Regions from separate parts of the Mycobacterium sp. IDUB_36 genome, predicted to be linked through region 3. Evidence: riboswitches for the same ligand, from Rfam matches in the RefSeq annotation. Region 3 holds a riboswitch; each other region holds the start of a gene.

Region 1 (6,808 bases), on a different contig from region 3:
GCCGAGGTCGACGAATCGAGTGTGCCGTACCTGTCGCTGATCGTGGTCAACGGTGATTCGATCAATGGGCCGCGATCCCGTGTGATGGCCGAAGAGCCCAGTCCGGCAACGGTTTCCAGTGCCGCAGGTATCGCCGAACTCCTGGTGGTCGGGCTCGGCCCCGGACCGGACGACTGGCTGACGCCCGAGGCGGCGACGGCGCTGTCCGATGTGCGGCACGTCGTCGGGTACGCGCCGTACGTGGCGCGAGTGCCGCAGCGAGAAGGTCTGCAGCGGCACGCATCCGGCAATACCGTCGAGGTCGACCGCGCCCGCTTCGCGCTCGACCTGGCCCTGAGCGGTGAGTCCGTTGCCGTCGTCTCCGGCGGCGACGCAGGCGTGTTCGGCATGGCGTCGGCCGTGTTCGAGGCAGCCGACGACGAGCGGTTCGCCGAGGTTCCCATCCGGGTCCTGCCCGCGGTGTCGGCCGTCAACGCCGTCGCCGCGCTGGCCGGAGCGCCGCTGGGCGCGGACTTCGCGGTGATGAGCCTGTCGGACCGGCTCAAGCCGTGGCCGGTGATCGAGAAGAGGTTGCGCGCGGTCGCCGACGCCGACCTGGTAGTGGCGATCTACAACCCGGCTTCGCGGTCTCGCCCCGACCAGATCAAGCTGGCCCGGGACATTCTGCTCGAACACCGTCGCCCCGAAACGGTCGTCGTGGTCGGTCGTGACGTCGGCCGGACCGGGGAATCGTTGACCGTGACCACGCTCGGCGACCTCGACGCCGACACCATCGACATGAAAAGCCTTGTCCTGGTGGGCGCATCGAGCACTCGGACCACTGCCTCCGGCCGGGTGTGGACGCCGCGGTGGGTGCGGTGACCGCCGTCCAGTTCGTCGGCGCCGGACCGGGTGCCGCCGACCTGCTGACTGTGCGGGCTACCCGGTTGCTGGCAGCGGCCGACACCGTGCTCTATCCAGGCAGCTATCTGGATCCCGGTGTGCTGCAAACCTGTTCTACGACAGCTGAATTGATCGACACTCAGAAGCTGGACCTGGACGAGATCGTCGCCGCGATGGTCGAGGCGCACGGCGCCGGCCGACGAGTCGTGCGACTGGTGTCGGGTGACCCTTCGCTGTACAGCGCCGTGTCGGAGCAGGCTCGGCGGCTCGACGCGGCCGGCGTGCCGTGGGCCATCACGCCGGGGGTGCCGGCTTACGCCGCGGCCGCGGCGCGGGTCGGTCGCGAACTCACCGTCCCGCTCGTCGCGCAATCCGTTGTGTTGACCCGCGTCCAGGCGCGCTCCACCGCGATGCCCGAGACCGAGTCGCTGGCCGCGTTCGCCGCGACCCGTGCGACTCTCGTGCTGCATCTGGCCATCACCTCGATCCGGGGATTGATGGACGATCTGCGGCCGACACACGGCCCGGACTGCCCGGTCGTGGTGGTCTACCGGGCGTCGCAGCCGGAGGAGGTCGTTCTCCGCGGGACGATCTCCGACATCGCCGAGCAGGTCGAGGCGGCGGATCTTCGCCAAGCAGCGGTGATCCTGGTGGGTGACGCACTCGGCGAGCGCACCGATCCGCGGGCGGGGGAGAGCCACCTCTACGACCCGCAGCGCGACCGATCGGCTTTTCGGTGACCTCAGCCGGCCGGCCTGGTGAACGCCCACTGCGTCACCGCGCGGGCCGGCGCGAAGCCGGTGAACGACCCGACCGGCGCAGCGTGCTCGACGTGGATTCGGGTGAGCTCACCGCCGTGCTCGGAGTACGCGGCGGCCAGGACGGCTTCGGTCTCCACCGTCACGCCGTGCACCACGATCCGGCCGCCGGCCGACAGTGCGTCCAGACAGCGCGCCAACACCCCGGGTCGGCTCGCGCCGCCGCCGACGAAGACCGCATCGGGAGCGGCCAAGTCGCTCAACGACTCTGGGGCGGACCCGTGGACCACCTGCAGAGCGGGTACACCCAGCGAGCGGGCATTGCGGCCGATCCGTTCGGCGCGAACGGAGTCCGCCTCCACGGCAACGGCCCGGCAGCTCGGGTGTGCGCGCATCCACTCGATGCCCACCGAACCGGCACCGGCGCCGACGTCCCAGAGCAGCTGACCGGGCGCCGGCAGCAGGCGGGCGAGCGCGGCAGCCCGCAGATCCCGCTTGGTGAGTTGGCCGTCGTGTTCGAACAATTCGTCCGGCAGGCCGCTTGCCCACCCGGCGAGCAGCGGACCATTCAATTGCAACGCAATGATATTCAGCCGTGGTGCCTGACCGTCGAACTCTCCGGCCGTCGACTCCCGAATCGTCTCCTGGTCGCTGCCGAGGCCACCCAGCACGACGAAGCGGCTCGCCCCGTACCCGCGCGCGGCGAGCAGATCGGCAAGAGCCGCCGGGGTTTTCTCGTCAGAGGACAGCACCAAGACCCGGCGACCGGGAGCGAGCTCCCGCAGGGCGGCGTGGACGTCGCGGCCGACGACGCTGACCACCGCGGTGGATTCGGCGGACCAGCCGAGCCGGGCCCGGGCGATGGTCACCGACGACAGATGCGGGATGACGGTGACCCGGTCGGTGCCCAGGATGTCGACGAGCGTGGTGCCGATTCCGCTCAGCATCGGGTCGCCGGAGGCCAACGCGACCACCCGGCGGCCCGCGTACTGCGTCAACAGGTCTGGCAGCGCAGCGCTCAGCGGGGACGGCCAGGGCTGATGGACCCGGCCGTCGACGGCGGGCAGCAGCGCCAGCTGACGCGGGCCACCGAGCACGATTTCCGCTGCCGCGATGGTGGCCCGCGCGAGCGGCGACAGCCCGTCCCAACCGTCGGCGCCGACGCCGATGACAGTTACCCGCAGGTCGGAGGTCGGCACGGCGGCGATGCTAGCGTAAGGCCCGCGAGGCACCCTGCGAACAGGCGTAATGGTTTCGTGGGGGAACGAGGGAAGCCGGTGAGATTCCGGCACAGGCCCGCTACGGTGATCCGTCGCGCCGCCCGGTCCATGGGCGCACGAGCGGTCAGTCCGACTGCCGGCCTCGCATGAAACGAGCGGAGCCTCACCATGACCAGAACTGATCAGCTGTACCCGTTCCCCGCCGTGGTCGGTGGCGATCCCGACGCGCCCGGTGGGCTCGACGACATGGCACTCGCGCTGGTGCTCAGCGTCATCGATCCGGGCATCGGTGGCGTGCTGGTGCGCGGCGAAAAAGGCACCGCGAAATCGACGCTGGTGCGCGCCCTCACCCGGGTGCTGCCGCCGATCGACGTGGTCGCCGGCGACCGATTTTCTACCGACCCGGCGGACCCGGACCCGGCCTCTCCGGACGGGACCTTCGGCCCCGGAGCGCTGGTCGAAACCCGACCCGTGCGACTGGTCGAACTCCCGGTCGGTGCCACCGAGGATCGCGTCGCGGGATCGATCGACCTCAAGCAGGCGCTGAGCGACGGCGCGGTGCATTTCGAACCCGGGCTGCTGGCCAAGGCGCACCGCGGAATCCTCTACGTCGACGAAGTCAATCTGCTGCACGACCACCTGGTCGATCTCCTGCTCGACGCGGCCGCAATGGGCACCGTCACCGTGGAACGCGACGGCATCTCGGTCACCCACGCCGCGAAGTTCGTCCTGGTCGGGACGATGAATCCCGAAGAGGGCGAACTGCGTCCGCAATTGCTCGACCGCTTCGGTCTCACGGTCGAGGTCGCCGCGCCGAAAGACCCGGTGCAGCGGGCCGAGGTGGTGCGCCGGCGGCTGCAGTTCGACGCCGACCCGGAGGCGTTTCGCGCGAGGTACGCGAACGCCGAAGAGCGGCTTGTCAATCGGATCCAGCACGCCCAGTCGCTGCTGGGTCGAATCCAGCTCACCGACGCCGCACTGCTCAGAATCGCCGAAGTCTGCGCCGCGGCCGGTGTCGACGGAATGCGGGCCGACATCGTCATGGCCCGGACCGCCGCGGCCCACGCCGCGTGGCACGACCGCGACCATCCCAACATCGACGATCTGCGCGCGGCCGCCAAACTCGCGCTGCCACATCGTCGTCGGCGCAACCCGTTCGACGCTCCCGGGCTCGACGACGACCAACTCGACGAGCTCTTGCCGCCCGAAACCGATCAGGCGCCCGAGCCCGACCCTGACCTCGACCCCGACGACCCCGGCGGTGGCCAGGACGCTCCCGACACCGCACCGCCCAATTCGGGCGGCGGACAGCAGAATCCGGCATCCGCACCGCCGGTCGGTGCCGGAGAGCCCTATCGGACAAAACTCTTCACAGTCCGCGGCGTGGGAGACGGGCACGCCGGCCGTCGCAGCCGCGCGCGGACGACGACGGGCCGACGGACCGGGGCCAGCCCGCTGTCGGATGCGGGCATCCACCTCGTCGAGACCGTCCGCGCCGCCGCGCCACATCAGGTCGCTCGCGGGCGCAGCACCGGCCGCCTGCTGCTCCGGCCCACCGATCTTCGTCGGGCGGTCCGCGAGGGACGGGAAGCGAACCTGGTGGTGTTCGTCGTCGACACCTCGGGATCGATGGCGGCACGCGAACGCATGCAGCAGGTCAAGACCGCAATCCTGTCGCTGCTGCTCGACGCCTACCGACGCCGCGACCGGGTGGGGGTCATCACCTTCCGCGACCGCGCGGCCGAGATCGCCCTGCCACCAACCGGATCGATCGACATCGCGGCCAAGCGACTGGACGACTTACCGGCCGGCGGGCGGACGCCGCTCGCGGAAGGGCTGATGAAGGCCGCCGAGGTGGTCCGGCGTGAGCGGTTGCGAGATCCGAGTCGACGGCCGTTGCTCGTCATCGTGACCGACGGCAGGGCGACCGCGGGCCCCGATCCCGTTGCCCGGGCTCATCAGGCTGCGGCTGTGCTGCTGCACGACGGCATCGACAGCATCGTCGTCGACTGTGAAAGCGGCCGGATGCGAATGGGTTTGGCAGTCACCCTCGCCGAGCACCTCAATGCCGAGCACGTGCCGCTGGCTCAGGTGAACGCCCAGGCGCTGGCCGACATCGTCCGCGGCGCCACCACACCCGGGGCGGCCTGATGCCGCAGGGCCAGGTCTCGATCGTGCCCAATGACCAACTGACTACCCGGCAGCGCCGCAACCGGCCGCTGCTGCTGGTGCACACCGGCGAAGGCAAGGGAAAGTCTACGGCCGCCTTCGGATTGGCGCTGCGCGGATGGAACCAGGGCTTCCGCATCGGGGTGTTCCAGTTCGTCAAATCGGCCAAATGGCGCATCGGTGAGCAGACCGTGCTCGAGCGGTTGGGCGCGCTGCACACCGAAACGGGTGAGGGCGGGCCGGTCGAATGGCACAAGATGGGGTCGGGTTGGTCGTGGAGCCGCAAGGCGGGCACCGAGCTCGACCATGCGCAGGAGGCCGCGGAGGGCTGGGCCGAGATCAAACGGCGCCTGGCCGCCGAGACCCACGACCTGTATGTGCTCGACGAGTTCACCTACCCGATCACCTGGGGTTGGGTTGACATCGACGACGTGGTCGACACGCTCGCCACGAGGCCCGGGCGTCAACACGTCGTGATCACCGGCCGCGCCGCACACCAGCGGCTGACCGACATCGCCGACCTGGTCACCGAGATGACCAAAGTGAAGCACCCGATGGACGCCGGTCAGAAGGGCCAGCGGGGTATCGAGTGGTAGCCGTCGAGCTTGCCCGCATCGTCGTCGCCGCGCCCGGATCGGGGCACGGAAAGACCACCGTGGCAACCGGTTTGATGGCCGCTCTCGCTGCGCAGAGGATGGCGGTCTCCGGTCACAAGGTCGGTCCCGACTTCATCGACCCCGGTTATCACGCCCTGGCCACCGGGCGGCCGGGCCGCAATCTGGACCCGTTTCTGGTCGGCGAACACCGCATCGTTCCGCTGCTGCTGCATGGTGCCCGCTCGGCCGATGTCGCGGTGATCGAGGGCGTGATGGGGCTTTTCGACGGCCGGTTGGGCACCGGCGGGCACGCCTCGACCGCACACGTCGCCGCGCTGACGACGACACCGGTGGTGCTGGTGGTCGACATCTCGCACGCCTCACGAACGCACGCCGCCGTCATTGCCGGGCTGGCGGCCTTCGATCCGTCGGTGCGGATCGGGGGAGTGATCCTGAACAAGGCGGGCAGCGTTCGGCACTCCGACGAGGTCCGCGAAGCCCTGCAGCCGACCGGGATTCCGGTGCTCGGTGTCATCCCACGCGATGCGGGCATCGAGACACCGTCGCGCCACCTCGGCCTGGTGCCCGCGGCCGAGCGCCCCGGATCCGAGCTCACTGTCAGGCGAATGGCGGAAGTGGTTGCGGCCCATGTCGATATCGATGCGATCCTGCGACTGGCCCGCCGTGCCGAAGCGTTGACCGGCACGGCGTGGGATCCGGCGCACGAAGTGCAGGCGCCGAGTGCAGCCCGGCCGGTCGTCGCGATCGCCGGCGGCCGCGCCTTCACCTTCCGCTACGCCGAGACCGAGGAGCTGCTGCGCGCAGCCGGATGCGATGTCGTCGAATTCGACCCGTTGGTCGACGCGTCGTTGCCGCCCGGGACGGCCGGCATCTACCTCGGCGGCGGCTTTCCCGAGGTCCATGCTGCCGACCTCGCCGAGAACCGTTGCCTGACAACCGAATTACGTACCGCTATCGCCGCAAGCGTTCCGACGGCCGCCGAATGCGCCGGGTTGCTCTACCTGTGCCGATCGCTGGACGGCACACCTATGGTCGGTGCGGTACCCGCCGATGCGGCGATGACGTCGCGGCTCACCCTCGGTTATCGGACCGCGATCAGCCCGTCAGATTCCCTGCTGACCGCCAAGGGCACCGAGGTCACCGGTCACGAATTCCACCGCAC
Region 2 (6,808 bases), on a different contig from region 3:
GCCGAAGAATGGTCTGATCACCGGAACGCTGCAGTCCGATCGGGTCGGCATGTGCTTCCGCGGCGACGTCAATTCACCGGTCAGTTGCGACAAGCCGCACACTGACGAGGTTTTCGCGATGCTGCGGCTGTCGCGCTTTCCGGACAGCGACGCCGAACAGCGAGAGATCGACAACCGATGTAAGACCGAGCTGCCCAAATATTCGCCGATCGCCAGCCGCGACCCGGGCATCCAGGTGGACGCGTGGTCGCCGGGTGCGGAGTGGAAGCAACTCGACACCCACGCGGCCGGCTGTGTCGCCCATTCCAGTCACGACCGGGCCCAGTCGATCAAGCTCGGACCAGCATTCAGCTGGAACTCACCCTGAGCCCCTCCGCGTCGGCATCGACGTCATCGCCGCCCGGCACCGTCGTCGCCGGCAGAGTAGGCACCCGGGTCGCACGGACATAGACCGTGTCGCCTTGCTTCAAGCCGAGAGCTTCGGCGTCACCGCGGGTGATCTGGGCAATGAACGGCCGGCCGGTGGCGGCGTTGGTGAGTTCGACACGAACCTCGAAACCCAGCACGACGACCCGGTCGATGGTGGCCCGGATCACGCCGGTGGCCTCGGCGGATCCGTCGCCGGCCGCGATCGCCATATCGGGGTTGCGACCCACCCGGATGTCATGCGGGCGAACAAGAGTCCCGTTCAGCGACGAGACCGCACCCAGGAACGACATCACGAACGGGTTGGCCGGGGTGTCGTAGACCTCGCTCGGCGATCCCACCTGTTCGATGCGCCCGTCTTTGAGCACCGCAATCCGATCCGCGACGTCCAGCGCCTCGGCCTGGTCGTGGGTGACCAGCACGGTCGTGACGTGCACCTCGTCGTGCAACCGGCGCAGCCAGGCCCGTAGATCGTCGCGGACTTTGGCGTCGAGGGCGCCGAACGGTTCGTCGAGCAGCAGCACCTGCGGGTCGACCGCCAGCGCCCGCGCCAATGCCATCCGCTGGCGCTGCCCGCCGGAAAGTTGGCTGGGGTAACGGGTTTGGAAGCCGCTGAGGCCCACCACCCCCAGCAGATGGTCGACCTTCTCGGCGATCTCGGCTTTGGGCTTGCGCCGGATCTTGAGGCCGAAGCCGACGTTGTCGCGCACGGTCAGGTGCTTGAACGCCGCGTAATGCTGGAATACGAAGCCGATGCCACGACGTTGCGGCGCGACGGTGGTGACATCGCGGCCGTTGATCGTGATCGTCCCGGTGTCGGGTTGGTCGAGCCCGGCGATGGCGCGCAAGAGAGTTGACTTGCCCGATCCGCTGGGGCCCAGCAATGCCGTCAAAGACCCGGTGGGAACGTCGAAGTCGACGTTGTCCAATGCGATGAAGTCGCCGTAGCGCTTGTTGGCGCCGCGTACGGTGATGGCGTTCTCAGTCATTGCGCCGGTCCTCCCCTGTCATGCCTGCTTGGCTGCCCGGTTGCGGCGAGCATCCAGAATCACCTGAACGATCAGAACCAGAACCGACACCGCCATCAGCAGCGTCGAAAGTGCGTATGCGCCGTACTCGGCGCCGCGGTTGTAGCGGTCGGACACCAGCAGCGTCAGGGTCTGCGACTGCCCCGGGAGATTGGACGACACGATGATGACCGCGCCGTACTCGCCGAGGGTGCGGGCGATGGTCAACACGACGCCGTAGGTCAATCCCCAGCGAATCGACGGCAGGGTGATCCGCCAAAACGTCTGCCACCAATTCGAACCCAGCGTTGCGGCCGCCTGCTCCTGATCGGTGCCAATCTCGTACAGCACCGGCTCGACCTCGCGCACCACGAAGGGCAGCGTTGCGAAAATGCTGGCCAGCACGATGCCCGGCAAACCGAAGATGATCTTGAAGCCGAAGTCCTTCTCGACGAACCCGAGTAGCCCGGCCGATCCCCACAGCACAATCAACGCGACACCGACCACCACCGGCGACACCGCGAAGGGCAGATCGATGATCGCCTGCAGCACACCCTTGCCGCGAAAACGGTTGCGCGCCAACATCAGCGCGGTCGGGATACCGAAGACCACGTTGAGCGGCACCACGATCGCCACCACCAGCACCGACAAGTTCAGCGCGGAGATCGCCGCCGGAGTGCTGACCCAGTCGATGAATTGACCGATGCCGGGCTGGAACGTCCGCCACAGGATCAACCCCACCGGGACGACAAGCAGGACCGAGACATAAGCCAGGGCCAGAAACCGAAGCAGATAACGAACCGCCGGAGAGAGCGTCATCAGGCCAGCTCCTCCCGCTTGGCGGCGCGCGATCCCACCGTGCGCAGCACGAAGAGCACGACGAACGAAATGGCGAGCAGGACAATCGAGATGGCCGCGGCGCCGGTGCGGTCATCGTTCTCGATCAAGGTGCGGATCCACTGCGAGGACACCTCGGTCTTGCCCGGCACCGCGCCACCGATCAGCACCACGGAGCCGAATTCGCCGATCGCCCGCGCGAACGTCAGGCCCGCACCCGTCAACAACACCGGTGTCAGCGAGGGCAACACCACGGTGGTGAAGATCGTTGCGTTGTTGGCCCCCAACGACGCCGCCGCTTCCTCGGTCTCGTGATCGATCTCGAGCAGAACCGGCTGCACGGCCCGCACCACAAAGGGCAGCGTGACGAACGCCAGCGCCACGCCCACACCCCACGCGGTGTGCTGCAAGTGCAGACCGACCGGAGAATGCTTGCCGTAGAGGGCCAGCATGACCAGGCTGGCCACGATGGTGGGCAGGGCGAACGGCAGGTCGATCAGAACGTCGACCAACCGCTTACCCGGGAAGTCGTCGCGGACCAGCACCCAGGCGATCAACAACCCGAACACCATGTTGAGCACGGTCACGCCCGCCGAGATGGTCAACGTCACGCGGAACGACTCGATTGCCGCGTTCGAGGTGATCGCGAGCCAGAACGCGTCCCAGCCGCCACCGATCGACTGCCACAGGATTGCCGCCAGCGGCAACAGCACGATGACCGACAGCCACACCACCGACACGCCCACCCGCAGCGATGTGCCGTTGTTGATCAACTTGTTGCGGCCCAGGGGTTTACCGCCACCGGTGCCGCCGGACAATTCCCGGGTGATCGCCGTCGTCATCCGGTCGCCTGCGTGTAGATCTTGGTGATGCTGCCCGACTTCTTGTCGAACAGCTGCGAGTCGACAGTGGGCCAGCCGCCGAGATCGGCCAGCGTCCACAATTTCTGCGGCGCCGGGAACTGATCACGGACCTGCGCGGCGACCGCCGGGTCGACCGGGCGGAATCCGGCTGCCGCCCAGACCTTTTGGGCCGCCGCGGTGTACTGGAAGTTCTTGAAGGCGACGGCGGCGTTCAGATGGGGGCTGCTGGTCACCACGGCCACCGGGTTCTCGATCTTGATGGTCTGCGGCGGGTTGACGTGGATGATCGGCTTTCCCTGTCGCTCGGTGGCCAATGCCTCGTTTTCGTAGCTGATCAGAACGTCGCCACTGCCCTGGACGAACACGTCGGTGGCTTCGCGTCCGGACCCGGGCCGGAGTTTGACGTGCTGACCGACGAGTTTGCGGATGTAGTCCAGGCCGGCCTGCGGGTCGCGGCCACCGTTGCTCTTGACCACATACGGCGCGAGCAGATTCCACTTCGCCGAACCCGAGCTCAACGGACTCGGCGTGACGACGTCGACGTCGGGCCGGAGCAGGTCGTCCCAATCCTTGATGTTCTTCGGGTTGCCGGGCCGCACCACCAGGGTCACGACCGATCCGAACGGGATCCCCTTGGTGGCGTCGGAGTCCCAGTCCTTGGCGACCTTGCCGGCTTTGACCAGCCGGGTGACGTCCGGCTCGACCGAGAAGTTGACGATGTCGGCGGGCTTGCCGTCGACGACGCCGCGCGACTGGTCCCCCGATGCGCCGTAGGAGGCGATCACCTGGATGCCCTTGCCCTCCGGCGATGCGTTGAACGCCGGGATCACCTTGCTCCAACCGGGCTCGGGAACCGAGTAGGCGACCAGCGTGATGCTGGTGTTCGCACCGCTCGGTCCTCCCCCTCCGACGACATCGCTGGCGCCGCCGTGGCATCCGGCGATCAGGCCCGCGGCGAGGCTCAACGCGACAACGTGGCGCCACCCGACGGGTTTCTTGTCGTCGTCGAACAATGGTCGACCTTTCGGAAGTGAACCTGACATCTGACGGATCCCAGTGCGAAGGAAAGCGAGTTTCGGCGCGCGTGGGCAGAAGGTCAGCGACAACAATGCACGTCAGCGACGGCGCAATTTCCCACGGCAATAAGCGCCAAGATGTGGCACTCGGTACTGCCGGAGACTGCGTGCATGGGCGAAGCGTAACAGAATCTTTTCGGCCCGCAGCTCAAGCCCGGTGCAGGTCAGCGGGTCAACAGCCAGGCGACGATGACCAGCACGATCAGCGCGACCAGCACCAGCGTGACCCGCGATCGCGGCATTCCGGTATTTCCGCTCATCCGGCATCTTCGTCGCTGTGCCGGATCCCGCGCATCACCCGAAGACCGCGGCCCAGCGCGCCGTCGAGGGCTGCCGCGATCACGTAGGCCAGCACCAGCACGACCGGCATGACCACGATCGTCTGGAAGACAAACCCCAGGCCAGAAAGCCACAGCTCGACGCCGTCCCACCAGTTCAGGATCGCGTTCATCGCGCTCACCCTACTAAGCTGATTCCCGCACGTCTCGTGGCAACAGGAATCCGGTGAAAGCCCGGGGCGGTTCCGCCACTGTGAGGGCCTCGGCGTCCAGCCGGCGGTCCGAGCCAGACACTGGTCACGGGGCGCTCCATCACACGGGGCGAGAACCCCGGGGAGGACCTGAGTGAACACCGTCGATACGTCGACCCACCGCATCGCGTTGCTGTCCACATCGGACACCGACCTGCTCTCGGCGCGCGCGTCACTGGCGCCGTACCGCCTGGGCAACCCGGCGCGCCAACCCGTCGAGGACGCACTCGACGGCGTCGACCTGGTCGTGCTCCGGGTGCTCGGCTCGTCGGCGGAGGTCGCCGCGGAGATCAGCACACTGCGGGCCACCGGGCTGCCGCTGATCGTGCTCGGCGGCGAACGAACACCCAGTGCCGAGCTGATGGAATGCTCGACGGTGCCGATCGGGCTTGCGGCGCAAGCACACTCGTATCTCGCCGAGGGTGGGCCGGCGAATCTCGCTCAGCTGCATGCCTTTCTGTGCGACACGGTGCTGCTGACCGGTCAGGGCTTCGACGAGCCGGTGGTGATCCCCGAGTGGGGTTACGCCTCCCGGCCCGCCGACGTGGACGCACCGGCCCGGATCGGGGTGCTGTACTACCGGGCACATGAGGTCAGCGGCAACTCGGGTTTCGCGCACGCCCTGGCCGACGCCGTCGACGCGACCGGCAGTGCGGTCGGCGTTCCGATCTTCGCGTCCTCGTTGCGCAGCGCACCCGACGAATTGTTCGACGCGCTCGGCTCATTGGATGCCGTGGTGGTCAGCATGCTGGCGGCCGGGGGGTCGAAGGCGGCTGCCGCCGGCGCGGGTGAAGACGATGCTTCGTGGGACATCGAGCGAATCGCCGCGATGAACATTCCCGTGCTGCAAGGGCTTTGCCTGACATCCTCACGCGAGGAGTGGGAGTCCAACGACGACGGCGTCACCCCCCTCGACTCCGCGACGCAGATCGCGATTCCCGAGTTCGACGGCCGCATCATCACCGCGCCGTACTCCTTCAAAGAGGTCGACGACGACGGTCTGCCCCACTACGTCGCCGACCCCGAACGCTGCGCGCGGGTGGCCGCGATCGCGGTCAACCATGCGCTGCTGCGCCACATCCCCAACGCCGACAAGAAGCTCGCGCTGGTGCTCTCGGCCTACCCCACCAAGCATTCCCGCGTCGGCAACGCCGTCGGTCTCGACACCCCGGCGTCCGCGGTACGGCTGTTGCACCGGCTGGCCCGGGAGGGCTACCAGGTCGGCGACGGGTTCGGCGTACTCGGCATCGAGGACGAGACCAAGGCCGGCGACATCCTGATGCACACGCTGATCGACGCCGGCGGCCAGGACGAGCAATGGCTCACCACCGCGCAGGTCGCCGGCGCGCAAGTGACGGTGACACCGGCGCAATACGCCGAGTGGACCGCGGACCTGCCCGCCGAACTGCGCGACGCGATAGCGCAGGCGTGGGGCCCGGCGCCGGGGCGATTATTCGTCAACGACGACGGCGATCTGGTGATCGCGGCGTTGCGGTCGGGCAACGTCGTGCTGATGATCCAGCCGCCGCGCGGATTCGGGGAGAACCCGGTGGCGATCTACCACGACCCGGACCTGTCGGTCACCCACCACTATCTCGCGGCCTACCGCTGGCTGGAGCACGGTTTCGGCGCCCACGCGGTGGTGCACCTCGGCAAGCACGGCTCGATGGAGTGGCTGCCGGGCAAGAACGCCGCGCTGTCGGCGGCCTGCGCCACCGATGCCGTGCTGGGAAACCTGCCGCTGATCTACCCGTTCCTGGTCAACGATCCCGGCGAGGGGGCGCAGGCGAAACGGCGTGCCCACGCGACGATCGTCGACCACCTGATTCCCCCGATGGCCCGCGCCGAGAGTTACGGCGACATCGCACGCCTCGAACAGCTTCTCGACGAATACGGCAACATCGCGGCGATGGACCCGGCCAAGTTGCCGGCGATCCGCGGTGAGATCTGGAACCTGATGAGGGCCGCGGAGATGCACCGTGACCTCGGCCTCGACGACCGGCCGGACGACGAGGAATTCGACGACTTCCTGTTGCACGTCGACGGCTGGCTGTGCGAGATCAAAGACGC
Region 3 (6,808 bases):
CTTCGAGTGGAGCATCGTCTGCACCCTGAAGCGTCCCTTGGCGCCTTCTTGACGGCCGGACTGGTTCGCCCCCGGCGCGCATTGACCTAACATCGCTGGGTGACCGAATCCCGTTCGACGAGCGATCAGGCCGGCCTCGTCGTCGACGCCTGCTGCGCCGAGACCGGGCACGGACACGGACACGCGCACGAACGCGACGCCCAGTGGCAGCGCGGCGCGCAGTGGGCGTACCGGCTGGCCTGGGTCAGCATGGTCGCGATGCTCACCGAAGGCGTGGTCGGGCTGTGGCAGGGCCTGTCGGTCGGCTCGATCGCGCTGACCGGTTGGGCGCTGGGCAGTCTGCCCGAAGCGCTGGCCAGCGCGATGGTGGCGTGGCGATTTTCCGGGTCGCGGACGGCGTCGGCGACCGCCGAGCGCCGCGCCCAAGTCGGCGTCGCCTGGTCGTTCTGGCTCACCGCGCCCTACATCGCCGCGGAATCCGTCCACCACCTCCTCGAGCGGCACGACGCCGAGACCTCAGTCGTCGGCATCGTCTTGACCGCTGCCTCGCTGGTGCTGATGCCGATCCTGGGCCGGGCCAAGCATTCGCTCGCCGAGCGGTTGGGCTCGGCGGCCACCGCGGGGGAGGGCACCCAGAACTACCTGTGCGGCGCGCAGGCCGCGGCCGTCCTGGTCGGTCTGGCCGTGGCGGCGATCTGGCCGGGCGTCTGGTGGTTCGACCCGGCGATCGGCCTCGGCATCGCCGCGGCGGCGATCTGGCAGGGCGTCAAATCCTGGCGCGGCGAGGACTGCTGCTGACGTTCTCAGCCGTGCCGAAATCCCTTGCCAGAGCGGTCGAGTGGATCGGGTTCCAACCCCAGGAACGTCGCCCGCAGACGGTCCCACAGCTCCAGCTGCGTCCAGTCGGGCTCGTCGCGCATCTGCTGAGTGTTGGTCAGGAACGGGCCGGGCAGCATCAGCGTCATCAGCTGGTCGTCGCGGCCGTTGAACAGTCGCACGCCCCACGAGGTGGGCGCCCCGTCACTGCCGATGCGGCGGTACATCTCGGCGCGGGCACAGCGACGGATCCGGCCGAGCTCGGGACCGCTGTCCCGGTGCTCGCCGATGCACAGGTGAAAGTGCCAGCGGCCGAAGTCGATCGTCGCGTATCCGTCGTACATCGAGATCCGCTTGGGCGGGTTGGGTGCGGCGACCTCCCAGGCGGCGCCTTCGACCAGCACGCCGAACCAGATGTCGTCCCAATACTCTTCGAAGCACAGCGTGATCAGAGCGAGCAGATTTTTCTCGTCGGTCGGCAGCGGCCAGACCTGCTCGCGTCCGTTGTCCTCGGTGGTCTGGACCGCGGGACTGAAGTCGATCAACACAACAACCTTTCCGGCACCCGGTCGAGGGCGCAGTCGCCACACAGCCCGCCTCCGGGCGTGCGGTAATACAAACAGCAGCTGGTTCGGCGGTAGCCGTTATCGTCAAAAGAGACGGCTGCGCTCAATCTTTCGTCGCATATGCGTCGAGCCAGTTGCCATCCTGACGTCGTCGCGCGGTTCTGGTCGAAGACCCGCGCGGCGCCCAGTAGCGCCGAGGCCGCGTTGCCGCGGAGCAGTCCCTGCGAGATCGGACCGAGTCGCCGCAGCGCGACCCCCAGCGGGTCCAGGTGCCGGTCGAGCACCATGTCTGCCAGCGCGGTGTGCGGCTCGTCGCGCTGCCGGGTCGCGGGATGCTCGAGGTGCAACTGGATCTGGCCCTCGCTCTCCCGGTACAGCAGCCGGTCGGGTGGCAGGTCGACGAGCAGCCGGTAGCCCGCGGCCGCGCCCAGCCCGATCGACCACAGCCGGGCGGCGAAGCCCAGGAAGAATGTCGACGCCGCGACGCGCTGTTCGGTGACCTGCATGCGGGCTGCGATCCGGCCGACCACCTCGCCGAGCAGCGCGGTGTCGTCGTAGAGCTGCTGGACCGGCCGCCATCCGCTGTCCAACGCTCCGGTGCCCAGGGCGAAATACCCGCTCACGTCGCTCAGCTCGGCGAGCGCGGTGACTACCGCCGGGTCACTGGATGGGGTTATCTCGCAATCGAATACGGCATTCAGCTGTCCGTCCCGGGCGAGCCGGCCGGGCGTGGTGTCGACCAGGGTGCCGTCGCGGCCGAGTAGCCACGCCCGATCGGCCTCCCGTAGCGCCGGCTCGAGGTCATGGGTGGACAGCACGATCGTCAGCCCCTGTTCGTGGGCCAGCCGGCGCAACATGGCGATCAGGCCGATACGCGACGGCACGTCCAGGAACGCGGTCGGCTCGTCGAGCACCAGCACCTCCGGCTGCTGAGCCAGCGCGCGGGCGGTCAGCACACGTTGCCGCTCGCCGTCGGACAGGTCGGCGGCCGGGCGCTCGGCGAGGTGACCGGCACCGACGGCGGTCAGTGCCTGGGCGACGATGTCGTGGTCGTCGCGCGAGAGTCGGCCCGTCACACCGAGATACGGGATGCGACCCAGCGCCGTGAGTTCACGGACCGACAGCAGTCCCGGGTCCACCGGGTCGGTGAGCACGACCGCGACCCGCCGGGCCAACCGGTCGGCCGCGACGCCGGCCAGGTCCGTCCCGTCCAGCGACACCTGTCCGCCCAGTGCGGGCTGCAATCCGCACATGGTGCGGATCAGCGTCGACTTTCCGCACCCGTTGGGACCGAGCAGCACGGTGAGCTCACCGCCGTGTGCCACCGCTGACAACTCCGCGGCGACAGTGGTGACTTGTCGCCGGCGGCGATAGCCGATCGTCAGGTCGCGCAACTGCAGGATGCTCACTGCGGCACCCCCAGCCCGCGGCGGCTGCGGACCAGCACCGCGACCACGATCGGCGCCCCGATCAGGGCGGTCACCGCGTTGATCGGGAGTACCGCGTCGCTGCCCGGCACCTGGCTGACGATGCCGCAGGCCAGCGCGATCGCCGAGCCCATCAGGACCGCCGTCGGCAACACCACCCGGTGGTCGGACGTGCCGAGGGCGAAGCGGGTCAGATGCGGCACCGCGAGCCCGAGGAAGGCGATCGGCCCGCAGAGCGCGGTGGTGGCACCCGTCAGCAACGACGCCGATGCGAGCGTGATCAACCGGGCCCGGCGTACGTCGATTCCCAGTGTGCGGGCGTAGTTCTCGCCGAGCAGCAGCGCATTCAGCGCGCGCAGCGTCGACGCGGCCGCGACCACCCCGACCGCGACGATCGGCAGCAGCAGCCGAAGGTCGCCCCAGCTGGTGCCGGCGAAACTGCCCAGACCCCACATCAGATACTGCTGGACCCGCAGCGGGTCGGCGTAGACCAGCAGCACGCTGACCACGGCGGTGGTGGCGGCGCTCACCATCACCCCGATCAGCAGCAGGGTCGCCGCCGAGCGCACCCAGTGCGCCAGTGTCAGGACGATCGCGAGCACGGCGGCGGCACCCGCCGCGGCCGCAGCGGTCACGCCGACCCGGTCGTCGCTCAGACCCGCGGCGAAGCCGGACCCGGTGGCGATCACCACCACCGCCACGCCCAGGCCGGCGCCCGAACTGACGCCCAGTACGTAGGGGTCGGCAAGGGTGTTGCGGAACAACGTCTGCATCTGCAGACCGGCCACGCCGAGGCCCGCACCCGCGGCAATCGCGGTGAGCACGCGGGGCAATCGCATGCCGTGCACGATCACCTGCCACCGGGCGTCCGAGGGTGGGGCGCCCACCAGGATGCGGGCGGTGTCGAGCAACGGCACCCGCACCGGGCCCAGCGCGATACCCAGCACGCTCAGCAGTGCCACCGCGACGACCAGCCCCGTCAGGACCACCGCGGTTCGGTTGAGCCGCAACGAGATCGGCGCCGTCACGGCCGTCACGGGCGGGCCAACTTTCGGTAGAAGGTGAACTCGTGCTGCGGCTCGAGGTCCGGGTGCAGGATCGCCACCAGATCGGCGAGCACAAGATCCGGCCGCGCCGGGCCGCGCTCCCAGTAGTCGTTGCCCGCCTTGGTCGCCGACCAGACCTGACCGCTTCGGACGGCGGCGAGTTCGCCGTACCGGGAGTCGGCGGCCAGCGCGTCGTCAGTGGTCTTCCAGTCGTCGGCGACCAGCCACAGCGATGCCTGCCCGGCCTTGGCGTAGACGGACTCGAAATTCAGCTGCAGCGACCCGCTGCCGGGGTCACCCGCCCACGGATAGCTGCCGCCGGCATCGACGATGAGGCGCCCGGCGTAGTCGCCGCCGGCCGGCATTGACCACACACCCTGGTACATGGCGCCGGACAGCACGTCAACGGGTCGCGCGCCGGCCGATCTGCGGGCCACCGCGGCGTAGTCGTCACGCAGCCGCGAATAGATCTGACCGGCTTTCTTCTCGGTCCCGGTCAGCGCGGCGAGCACCTTGATCCACTCGGCCCGGCCCAGCGGCGTCGCTTCCAGCCATTCGGCGTCGGCGAGCACGCTGATGCCGGCGTCGCGCAGTTTCGGGTAGCTCGGCTCCTCGAGTCCGCCGCTGACCAGCACGTCGGGATGGGCGGCGACGACACCCTCGGTGTCGACCTGGGTGCCGGGTGCGTAGCCGACCGTCTTCCCGCTGCTGATCCGTTGCCGCAGTTCGGGATTGACGACGTCGTCGGTGGCGGCGACACCGGTGACCGCGTCGGTTCGGCCGAGCTCCCCGAGCATGCCCAACTGGGTGATCGACGCCGAGTACATGCTGGCGACCGGTATGGTAATCCGTTGCGCCCCAACCAGATCGCCGGTCAATTCGGGGATGGGCGCGCCGCATCGCACCAGCACGTAGGACTCCGGGTGGCCGTGCGGGTAGGACTGCTTGACGGTCAGGACCTGGTAACTGTCGTGGTAGGCCAGGCTGAAGTTGGTGGCATCCAAGACCGTCGATTTGTCCGGGAAATAGTCGACGCCGGGCCGATAGTCGGTGATGCAGTCACGGCGGGGGAGAGCGCTGGTATGCGGGCTCGCGCCGCAGGCCGCGGCGGCAACCGGCAGCCATGCGCTCACCGTGAGCGCCACCCAGAAACGGCGTGACATCGACGCTCGCCAGCTCTCTCGGGGTCGACCGCCCCGGGTCGCAGGACGCGATGACGTGAGTCTCCTGGCTCTCGGATCGCTGCTTGCCTCGCCTTCCGGCCGGGTGGCCGTGGCTGGTGAGGGTCGCTCCCCGATGACAGTGGCGGGACCGCGCCGGACTTGCACCGGCTTCCTCTGTCGTCATCGCCCAACCGGGGGATTATCGCATGTCGTGCGGGGGTCGACGGAGGGGTCAACCCGCCCCGGCGCTCAGGGCGTCCACCGCTGCGTCGATGTTGGGGACGACCGTCGCGCCGTGGCGGGCGGCCAGTTGGCCGAGGGAACGGGCCAGATGCGGGCCGACCGCGTCGGCGAGCAACACCTCTTCGCCGATCACGACGCCGCCCACGACGTGGGCCGCCAGCAAGCGGCCGTCCGGCGTCACCTCGTAGCGCCAGTCGCCGATCTGCAACCGCGCCGGCTGCGACTTGAACATCCCGCGCCGGGCCGGGGTGTGTGTCACGCCCGGCAATCCGGCGAAAACCTCGATGATCAACCCGATTCCGCCCGGGCCGGTCAACGCGCGGGTCACCGTGGCGCTCACGCGTTGCGCGTCGAATTCCGCCATCAGTCGTTCATGGCGAGCACGAACTGCGGCGTGATCGTTTCGCCCGTGCCGATGCGACGCACCGCCGTCCCGGCGGCGTAGAACTCCACCGTGTGATAACCCCAGGCGTAGTTCTGGATGTTGAAGTGCACACCGACGACTCCCCGCGCGCCATCGCGCTCGGCTTCGCCTTGCATGCGCGACATGGCCAACTCGCGTGCCTCGTAATTGCCTTGCGTCCACTGCGGCATCTCGATGTTGCGGCCCATCTGGCGCAACGTCTGCAGAAAGCCTTGCGCGGCAATGTGAAACACGCAGTTGCCCATCACGAATGCCACCGGCGCCCAGCCCGATCGCAGCAGGGTGGCCAGGTCCTGGCCCGACAGGTGGCTGGAAAAGGCCTGGCCGTTGCTGCGCCGGAAGGACCCGGGTTTGGCCGTGTAGCGCACCGCGGTACCGACCGCGATGAACTCGAGGTGCTCGGCCTCGGCACCGTGCTGGCGCCATTCCAGCCGCACACCGACGACGCCGTCGGCGCCCAGCGCGTCGGCCTCGGCCTGCATGCGGGCCATCGCATTCCAGCGGGCCCGGTACGTCGCCTCGGTGAGCACCGGCAGCTCGGACTGCTGCCGGATTCCGGTGAACTGGTAGCCCACGTGGTACACCGAGACGCCCATCACCAGATCGAGTGGCTCGAAGCCGGCTCCGTGCAGCAGGGCGAATTCATTGACCGACAGGTCGGAGGTGAAGACCTTGTCGGCGTGTGAGAGCCGTTCGCTGGCAACCGGGTCGAGCGGGGTCGATGACACGGGAACGTCCTTTCACCGATCGAGCCTTTCGCCGGTAGCGCACATCGTACGAGGCCGACGCCGGGCGTAGCGGCGTTCAGTCCAAGCGGTACCGAATCAACCGTGAACTGTTCGCGACGACGGCCACCGATGACGCGTTGTGCAGGATCGCCGCGAGCACCGGTGACAGAGCGCCGCCGGCGCCGATCAGCAGCCCGGCGGCGTTGACGGCGATCGACATGCCGTAGTTCTGCCGGATCACCTCGACCGCACGGGCGCCCAGGTCACCGACGTCGAGCAGGCGTCGCAGATCGTCGTTGGCCAGTGCGATGTCCGCGGTTTCGACGGCGACATCCGTTCCGGCCAGGCCCATCGCGATGCCGATGTTGGCCGCGGCCAGCGCCGGCGCGTCGTTG

What was found. A riboswitch is a leader RNA that binds a small molecule or an ion and turns the genes downstream of it on or off. The one in region 3 is predicted to bind cobalamin.
Region 1: it holds a riboswitch for cobalamin, as region 3 does, so the genes downstream of both, ACZYW1_RS21750 (VWA domain-containing protein) here and ACZYW1_RS05610 (ABC transporter substrate-binding protein) in region 3, are expected to answer to the same signal.
Region 2: it holds a riboswitch for cobalamin, as region 3 does, so the genes downstream of both, cobN (cobaltochelatase subunit CobN) here and ACZYW1_RS05610 (ABC transporter substrate-binding protein) in region 3, are expected to answer to the same signal.

Annotation. Positions count from the first base shown of each region.
Region 1 is NZ_JBVAXH010000002.1:729,840-736,647, reverse strand. Features, by position in the region: gene cobJ (precorrin-3B C(17)-methyltransferase) at 1-861, shown strand, start outside; gene cobM (precorrin-4 C(11)-methyltransferase) at 849-1,622, shown strand; gene cbiE (precorrin-6y C5,15-methyltransferase (decarboxylating) subunit CbiE) at 1,625-2,839, opposite strand; cobalamin riboswitch at 2,850-3,019, shown strand; gene ACZYW1_RS21750 (VWA domain-containing protein) at 3,029-5,011, shown strand; gene cobO (cob(I)yrinic acid a,c-diamide adenosyltransferase) at 5,011-5,625, shown strand; gene ACZYW1_RS21740 (cobyrinate a,c-diamide synthase) at 5,619-6,808, shown strand, end outside.
Region 2 is NZ_JBVAXH010000002.1:719,781-726,588, forward strand. Features, by position in the region: gene ACZYW1_RS21690 (DUF4190 domain-containing protein) at 1-367, shown strand, start outside; gene ACZYW1_RS21695 (sulfate/molybdate ABC transporter ATP-binding protein) at 348-1,415, opposite strand; gene cysW (sulfate ABC transporter permease subunit CysW) at 1,434-2,252, opposite strand; gene cysT (sulfate ABC transporter permease subunit CysT) at 2,252-3,112, opposite strand; gene ACZYW1_RS21710 (sulfate ABC transporter substrate-binding protein) at 3,109-4,176, opposite strand; gene ACZYW1_RS21715 (Ms4533A family Cys-rich leader peptide) at 4,230-4,322, opposite strand; gene ACZYW1_RS21720 (hypothetical protein) at 4,466-4,660, opposite strand; cobalamin riboswitch at 4,681-4,803, shown strand; gene cobN (cobaltochelatase subunit CobN) at 4,833-6,808, shown strand, end outside.
Region 3 is NZ_JBVAXH010000001.1:1,142,688-1,149,495, reverse strand. Features, by position in the region: gene ACZYW1_RS05635 (DUF4177 domain-containing protein) at 1-52, shown strand, start outside; gene ACZYW1_RS05630 (cation efflux transmembrane domain-containing protein) at 235-798, shown strand; gene ACZYW1_RS05625 (DUF7676 family protein) at 804-1,364, opposite strand; gene ACZYW1_RS05620 (ATP-binding cassette domain-containing protein) at 1,358-2,791, opposite strand; gene ACZYW1_RS05615 (iron chelate uptake ABC transporter family permease subunit) at 2,788-3,837, opposite strand; gene ACZYW1_RS05610 (ABC transporter substrate-binding protein) at 3,843-5,018, opposite strand; cobalamin riboswitch at 5,060-5,231, opposite strand; gene ACZYW1_RS05605 (DUF5073 family protein) at 5,251-5,625, opposite strand; gene ACZYW1_RS05600 (heavy metal-binding domain-containing protein) at 5,625-6,413, opposite strand; gene ctpC (manganese-exporting P-type ATPase CtpC) at 6,490-6,808, opposite strand, start outside.